Regions from separate parts of the Peribacillus sp. 05N428 genome, predicted to be linked through region 2. Evidence: riboswitches for the same ligand, from Rfam matches in the RefSeq annotation. Region 2 holds a riboswitch; the other holds the start of a gene.
What was found. Region 2 has a riboswitch for S-adenosylmethionine ahead of AC1DIV_RS24550 (5-methyltetrahydropteroyltriglutamate--homocysteine S-methyltransferase). Riboswitches for the same ligand answer to the same signal wherever they lie in the genome.
Positions count from the first base shown of each region.

Region 1: linked by a shared signal. The riboswitch ahead of AC1DIV_RS09350 (O-acetylhomoserine aminocarboxypropyltransferase/cysteine synthase family protein) and the one ahead of AC1DIV_RS24550 (5-methyltetrahydropteroyltriglutamate--homocysteine S-methyltransferase) in region 2 are both predicted to bind S-adenosylmethionine.

Region 1 is NZ_JBFTMS010000007.1:93,759-97,955, reverse strand. Features, by position in the region: SAM riboswitch class I at 119-231, opposite strand; gene AC1DIV_RS09350 (O-acetylhomoserine aminocarboxypropyltransferase/cysteine synthase family protein) at 349-1,659, opposite strand; SAM riboswitch class I at 1,759-1,866, opposite strand; gene AC1DIV_RS09345 (thioredoxin family protein) at 2,011-2,319, opposite strand; gene AC1DIV_RS09340 (toprim domain-containing protein) at 2,323-2,688, opposite strand; gene gcvH (glycine cleavage system protein GcvH) at 2,783-3,166, opposite strand; gene AC1DIV_RS09330 (arsenate reductase family protein) at 3,262-3,618, opposite strand; gene AC1DIV_RS09325 (acyl-CoA dehydrogenase family protein) at 3,760-4,197, opposite strand, start outside.
Region 2 is NZ_JBFTMS010000041.1:18,736-22,932, forward strand. Features, by position in the region: gene AC1DIV_RS24540 (aldehyde dehydrogenase family protein) at 1-466, opposite strand, end outside; gene AC1DIV_RS24545 (LysR family transcriptional regulator) at 582-1,460, shown strand; gene AC1DIV_RS24550 (5-methyltetrahydropteroyltriglutamate--homocysteine S-methyltransferase) at 1,514-2,617, opposite strand; SAM riboswitch class I at 2,699-2,800, opposite strand; gene AC1DIV_RS24555 (hypothetical protein) at 2,957-3,376, shown strand; gene AC1DIV_RS24560 (glycerol-3-phosphate responsive antiterminator) at 3,550-4,092, shown strand.

The DNA.
Region 1 (4,197 bases), on a different contig from region 2:
ACTTAGTTGATTTCTCTACATTATTAGTCTGTTTCTCCTATCATGTAAAAGTTTTCCCAATTAAAATAGAAAAAACCTTTCTGCATGAGCAGAAAGGCAGGTGAAGAAACAGGCCTTCCTCTCATCTTCCAAAGTGATTAAACTTTGTGTGAATTGGCACCTTTCCAAGGAAATCTCCTTGTCGGTTGCCGGGTTTCATCGGGCACATCCCTCCACCTCTCTTGATAAGAGCTAATATATAGAATATTTGTACATCATTAAGTTCTTTAGTATGGAGAAATTTTATCATAGATAAAAAAGGAGCGCAATGTATATTATTTCTAGTACAAGAATGAACAGGAACTTTACTTAAACCGATTTGGAAGTCAAGGAGACGATATTCGTCGCCTTTTCAATTGCCTGCTCCAAATCTTCTATTAAGTCGTCTACATTTTCAATCCCAATCGATAATCGGACTTGATCGGCACTTACGCCCGCTTTCGCAAGACCCGCCTCATTCAATTGTTGATGGGTCGTACTGGCTGGGTGGATGATCAAGCTCTTCGCATCCCCCACATTAGCCACATGGGACCATAATTCCACCGAATTGATAAGTTTTGCCCCAGCTTCGCGATTACCTTGAATCCCAAATGTCACGACAGATCCAGCTCCCTTTGGCAAATACTTATCCGCAAGGGCTTTATCGGGATGATCCTCATCACCAGGATGTGAAACCCAGGTAACGGCAGGATGGTTTTTTAAATAGTTTATGACAGACTTGGTGTTGGATAGATGCTCTTTCATCCTTACATGCAGCGTTTCAAGTCCAAGCGTAAACTGGAATGCACTTTGGGCACTTAGTGCTGGGCCCAAATCACGGAGTAACTGGACTCGGGCTTTCGTTATGAATGCAGCAGGTCCAACTGCCTCGGCGTATACCAGACCGTCGTAACTTGGGTCAGGCTCCGTGAAGCCAGGGTAGTTCGGCGAGTTCCAATCAAATTTCCCTCCATCCACGATGACACCGCCTAGCGTCGTTCCATTTCCAAGAAGCCATTTTGTAGCGGAATGGATGACAATATCCGCTCCAAAATCAATTGGTTTGCAAAGATACGGTGTCGCGAAGGTATTATCAATGATTAAAGGTATGCCGGCTTCGTGGGCAATTTCCGCTACCGCTTCAATATCGAGCACCCTCAAACTTGGATTTCCGATCGTTTCAGCAAAAATGGCTTTAGTTCTTGGCGTAATCGCCCTTTTGAAGTTTTCAGGGTCATCGGGAGAAACGAACTTCACTTTGATCCCATATTTAGGAAGAGTGTTTTCAAAAAGGTTATACGTACCGCCATATAATGTAGAGGCAGAAACAATCTCATCCCCTGCAGCGGCGATATTCAGGATTGAAAGTGAGATGGCGGCCATTCCGCTTGCCGTTGCCAATCCGCCGATACCGCCTTCCAATAAAGCCATCCTTTCCTCAAAAACACTGACCGTGGGATTATGAAGCCGTGTATATATATAGCCATTCTCCTTTAGGCCAAATAAATTCGCTGCATGGTCGGTGTCCTTGAACAAGTATGCATTGCTTTGGTAGATAGGAACGGCACGGGCACCTGTTTCATCAGCTTGGAGACCGCCATGAACACTTAATGTTTCGAAACGCAACTTTTTCTCTGACATATAATTTCACCTTTTTCTATGGATTTAGTTGGATTTATATGAAATCTGGCTTTTTATAAACAAAAAAACCACTTCAATAAGAAGAGGTTTCAAGAACACACCTCATCTACCAGAGCCAACACTCTGCTGGAATTAGCACCGTATATAAAAATTTATACCGGTTGCCGGGCTTCGTCGGGCCAGTCCCTCCGCCACTCTTGATAAGAACTATTAAATTCTGCCATTACTTAATTCAAAATATAGCATTTTAGATTAAATCAGTCAATGAATTGTTAGAATATTCTTTGTTTTTCTCTTCTCTCATTCAAATGTCAGCAACAAAGAAAACCAACCGCGGTTCTGATTGGTTTCCTAGCTGATTTCCTTAAGCAATCCGTACAAATAAGGAACGGATTGAAAGGCATATATTTTTTTGTGCAGCTGCCCTTCTTTGAAAAGCAATAAGCAAGGAACACTTTCGATTTCATATGATTCGGCAATTGCTTGGACATAGTTCATATTCATTTTGCCTGCCTTCAATTCCGGAAAAAGCTCCAAGGATATCGTCAACATCTTGGAGGCCACCTGACAGGTGCCGCATAAAGGTGTATATAAATATAAGCAAAAGGTTTCCCCATTTTCAACAGCAAGCTTACACTCTTCTTCTTTCCATTCTTGCATCAATTAGTCGTTCACCCTTTGACTTAGAAATTTCATTTTCACATTCATATTGGCAGATAGGAGCACAGTTGCGATATGATGTTCGGGTGAGCTCTCCACTTCTTTGTACATTTTATTAATATACAGGTGGTTCGCTTCCGGCATTTCCCTTCGGAACTGCTTCCGCAGCTTTTCTCCTGATTCATCTGCGTCAAAAAGGAGATAAACATCACGGTCCATCAATTCATCCACTAATTCATCCAGCTTAGTTAATGATATGGTCCCATTCGTACATATTATTTCCACATCTTCATTTAAAACGGAGGCAACTTTTCTTCTATCGGAACTGCCTTCTACAATGATCACTTTATCGAATTCGCCCCACTCCATGTCATCACTCCATCTCACGAATTATGTGCGCAACTCACCCACTGTACAAATGAAAAAGAGAGCAGGCCTTTTCAGTCCCCCCTCTCCTTTCTTTTTAACCGTTGATTAAACTCTCATACTCTTCAGCGCTCATCAAGTTTTCAATATCACTGACATTAGATGGTTCAAGCACGACCATCCATGCCTTTTCATAAGGAGACTCATTTACATATTCAGGGTTGTCACTTAAATCTTCGTTTACTTCAACAACCTTGCCACTGATAGGTGCATAAAGCTCAGAAACGGTCTTAACGGATTCAACACTTCCAAATGGTTCGTTCGCTTTCAATTCATCGCCGATTTCCGGAAGCTCAACGAATACGATGTCCCCAAGCTCGGACTGTGCGAATGCCGTAATTCCAATGCGCACTGTTCCATCTTCCGTTTTGACCCATTCATGTTCTTTAGTGTAACGAAGTTCTTTTGGTGTTGTTGTCATAATTAACCCTCCATATGTACATCTTATTTTATCTATTCCATTATAAGGTAGATTGTTTGTTTAAGTAAGGAATTAACCAAATATTTCGTGAAATTTCAGTTCCAAACCTGTTCGAATTGCTCTTCTTTGAAACCTACCGTCACTTTGGTGCCATCCGTAACGATCGGCCTTTTCAGAAGCATGCCATCTGTGGACAATATATCAAGCATCTCTGCTTCAGAAGCTTCTTTCAGCTTATCCTTTAAGCCTAGCTCCCGATATTTTTGACCGCTAGTATTGAAAAACTTCTTCAACTCCAAATTGCTGTTTTTATATAGTTGTTCTATTTCAGTTCGCGAAGGGGGATTATCCGCTATATGGATCGCTTCATATTGCAGTTCATGATTATCCAGCCACTTCTTCGCATTACGGCATGTACCGCATTTTGGGTACCAATATAATGTTAAGCCCATCATTTCACCACCTATCAATAGAATACCCGTTTTTACCACGCAATACAACGAAATGTCTTTTGAATTTCCAATGCGATTTCATCAAAGGAAATAAAGGGAATGCCTTTTCGGGCATTCCCTTTACGGATTCTGACTTATTGCTTAAAGAGCATATTTTTCCGTTTCGATTACTTTGACGGATGCTTCGCGTTTTTTCGCAATGACATTGATCGGAGTGTGTCTTGTCAGCTTACGGAGCGACGAAAGCATGATGCGAAGAGTATCGCCTGTTTCCACCGCAATTAACGTTTCCTTTGCATGCTGTTCTATTTCATTGAAAGCTTCCTGAACGAAGATTTCCGTGTAAAGCACTTTTTGTTTGTTCTTCTCCAGACCTGTAGCTGCAATTGCTTTTTCCGTACGCAATACCACGGATTCAGCTGCATAGGCAAGAGATGTGATATCAGCAATGTTGGAGAGGATTTCTTGTTCTTGATCAAGATTTTTGCCGTATTTCTGTGCCGCAAGCCCAGCTGCCAAAATACCGATTTTCTTCGCGTTCCTAACAAGCATTTTTTCTTGTGCCAGTGGCTCATCGCC
Region 2 (4,197 bases):
AGTTAAACGGAGATATTGAAGAGATAACTCCTAGTGGCAGACGATGTATATGATTGACTTTATGCTCTATAGCTGACGGAACCTCATGCATTTGATATATTTCATCCACCATGTTAGTAGATTCTTCGACTATTTCCATAGTAAGCTGAAATTCAACGTTTGCTTTAATAAGCGATCCGCCTGTTTCACGGGAAATCATTTCAACGATTTCATTCCGGTTTTCCTGCAGGAATTCACCAACTTTAAGCAGGACCTGACGACGTTTTTCGGCTGATGTTTTTGCCCAACCTTTTTGAGCATTCTTTGCTATTTCAAATGATTCTTCGAGCTGTTTTGATGTAGCCAAGCTCACATTTGAAATCACGGCATTATTGTATGGGTTTAAAATATTATATCTGCGTTGACTTAAGCCTTCCATCCATTCCCCATTGATGAAGCTTTTGTTTAGATCCTTGAATTTCTCCATTTTGAACACCCCTTTATGTTGTAAACAAATATATTTTACTGCTGTTTGTATCATATTTAAAATATCTATATAATTAAGTTTATATACGATATACATATATATCAGAGGTGCCAATATGGATATTAGACAATTACGATATTTTCTCATTCTTGCAGAAGAAGGCCAGGTTTCCCGTGCAGCCAAAAAGTTGAATATGTCACAGCCGCCATTAAGCCAGCAGCTCCGCCTTATGGAAGAAGAATTAGGGACTACTTTACTTGAGCGAAAAAGGAACGGTAAAAGTATGGAGTTGACCGAAGCTGGGAGGGTACTTTACGAGAAGGCTAAGGATATGCTGCAATATTTCGAGGACTCCTTGCTCGAAGTGAAGGAAACGGGTGAGGGAATTAAAGGTACACTTTCAGTAGGTTCCGTACTTGCGTATATGTCTTATTTACCTGATAAAATTAATAGTTTCAAGAAAAAATATCCTTCAGTTTCCTTTAAAATATTCGCAGGAGATCCATATGAAATAAGTAATTATTTGGAGAATCAGGATATCGAACTTGCCATTGTTCATTTACCTGTCGAGATGAAGGGTCTTTCCAGTTTGAACTTAGGACAAGTGCCCAATGTTTTTGTTGTACCTGAGGATTGGGACAGCTTCACTTCGAAGGATAGGGTTCATTTAAAGGATATTGAAAACATCCCATTGCTTTTAGTGCATAGGGAAAAAGGACCAGGTATTTACGAGGAAATTATCGAGGAATTTAAAAAGCGGGAAATACAGCTAAATATTTTATGCGAATGCCATGATGTAAATGTTCTGCTCTCTCTGGTTGCAGCTGGAGTTGGGGCGAGTATTGTTCCAAAATCAGCTGTTTCACCCCATATTATAAAAGGAGTGAAAGTGCTGGATATTATCGATTCTTCAATTCAATCGAATATAGCCTTGGTTTTTAGACAAGATCGTTATCTTTCCAAAACGGCAAAACATTTTATTGAGTTGTTTTGAAGAAAAGCTAGGCCTTCCTAATGCCTAGCTTTTACTTTACATTTAAGGATGAATCATTCCCATACTTCTTTTGCTACATCAACGACGAATTTCAGTTTTTCCCATTGCTGTGCTTCGGTTAGCTTGTTGCCGTGATGTGTGGAGGCGAAGCCGCATTGAGGGCTTAAGCATAATTGTTCGAGCGGAACGAAGTGCGATGCTTCTTTAATGCGTGCCTTAACAGCTTCCTTGTCCTCGATTTCCCCATTTTTTGAAGTGACGACACCCAGTACGACCCGTGCACCGCCATTTGGAATGTATTCCAATGGTTTGAAATCCCCTGAGCGTTGATCATCATATTCCAAGAAGAATCCATCCACTTTTTCTTTTGCCAATAAAGTTGGGGCGATACGGGCATAGCTTCCTTCAAACGCCCATGTCGACTGGTAGTTTCCGCGACATAGGTGGGTAGTGACGATAAGGTCTTCTGGTTTGCCTTCCAATGCGCCATTAATGACCCGAAGTGCAAGATCAATTAATTGTTCCCTCGTATATTTTCCATCCTTGAACTGGAAATCCGGAGCTGAAAGTCTGGCAATATATACATCATCCAATTGAAGATAACGCACACCTGCTTCATAAAAGGCTTTCAAAGCATGCTGATAGGCTTTGATGATATCATTTGCATAGTCTTCGATATCAGGGTAGACGTCTTCATTATGAATGCCTGCAGCAAATAATTGATTCGGACTGGGGATGGTTTGCTTGGCAACGGCACGTCCGTTCACTATTTTGTTCAATTCAATGAAATCACGAATGAAGGGATGTTCAGGGTTGAATGAAACCTTCCCGGTATTGCGAACATTATATCTCTCTGTTTCCACACCATCGAATGTGAGGCCTTTTTCAGTTACATATCCCTCGATGCCATTTAAATGTTCGAGGAAGTCAAAGTGCCACCATGTTCGTCTGAACTCACCGTCCGTAACGGCCTCTAAACCAACTTCAATTTGTTTATCGACGATCCGTTTGATTTCTTCAGTTTCAATTTCACGAAGCCGCTCAGCTGAAATGGTACCTTCCTTAAAGTCCTTTCTGGCAATATGTAAACGTTCCGGTCTTAATAAACTTCCGACGTGGTCCGCCCTGAATGGTGCTTTCGTTAATGTGATTGACATGTTGATTCCTTCTTTCCTTTTAAAAATAAAAAACCTCTCCTTAAAAATAAGAAGAGGTGTTGGCAACAAAGCTATATACTCTTCTTATCTTCAAGTTTTTACACTTCTGGAATTAGCACAGTACAAGATCAGTCTGTTGCTGAGGCATCAAAGGGCCAGTCCCTCCACCTCTCTGGATAAGAGTTGTCTATTAAATTAACTATGACTATACAGGTAGTTTTTATGAAGGTCAAGGGGTGGAGCTGGAATATTTCGAATATACCGTTTATTAATCTGGGCTGAAATGTTAACGGCATCAGGGAATCCGGCATATGCTTTGAGTGGGGAGGGGATGCAAGGATGAGTCCATTCAAAAATGGCATACCGATTACGGTAACTGAAGCCATGATAGAGAGAATCATAAGAATGAAATCATCTGGTCAGGATATTAAAGTCGAGATTACGCCAAGGCATATTGTGCTTTCCGGAATGATGGAAGTGAAAAAAATGATGTTTAAGAAAAACGTGGCTTTCCGGATTACATTAAAACCGGTTCATGTGGAAAAAAGAACGATTTCATTTGAATTAGTGGAAATGGAACCCGTTGACAGGAATTTCATCAACCAAAGGATATTTAACAGACCGCCATTTTTTGAATATGAAAAAAGAGCAATCAAAATGAATGTTAATGCTTGGAGCATCGTGAGGAAAATTCCGATTGGCACAATTAAATCGTATGAACTCGCCGAAGGTGCATTGAAAATGAATCTTTCTATATGATTTAAGGGGATATTTTACATATATCCTTAGCCGTAACCTATAAAGGGTTTGCCAGGTATGATAGTGTTAAGATGACATGGTTCATGAAAAAAATGTGTTTGATAAATCAAGCTCTTTAAAATATACTAAATGACTTGAAGTTTTGAGTTTTTCTGGGAATGAGGAGGATAATGATGGATCAGAAGATTTTGCCTGCTTCAGCAAGCATGAAGGATTTCGAAAGATTTCTAGAAAGTTCCTATGAAATAGGTGTGTTTCTTGATTTGCATATCTCACAATTGAAAAATGTAAGTATGATGGCAAAGCAGCATAATAAGAAAATGATTTATCATGTCGATTTGATCCATGGCATAAGAAGTGATGAGTACGCGACGGAATTCATTTGTCAGGAATATAACCCCTATGGGCTGATTTCGACTAAATCAAGCGTTATATTGAAGGCGAAGCAAAAGGGGGTCATTGCCATCCAGCGAATCTTTTTAATAGACTCACACGCGCTTGAGAAAAGTTATAAGCTGGTGCAGAAAACAAAGCCGGATTATATCGAAGTATTGCCGGGCGCCATGCCATGGATGATAAAAGAAGTGAAGGAAAGATTGCAGACACCGATTTTTGCAGGCGGCCTCATACGTACCTCGGATGAAGTCCTGAATGCACTTGATGCCGGCGCCTCGTCAATCACCACTTCAAAAACTGAATTATGGGATATCGTCTAATTGGGAAAAATTGAAAAAAATTACAGAAAAAATAGATTAATTTCTCACAAATTATTGACAGCGTTTTCATAACCTAGTATATTTTACAGTACAAGTTAATATATG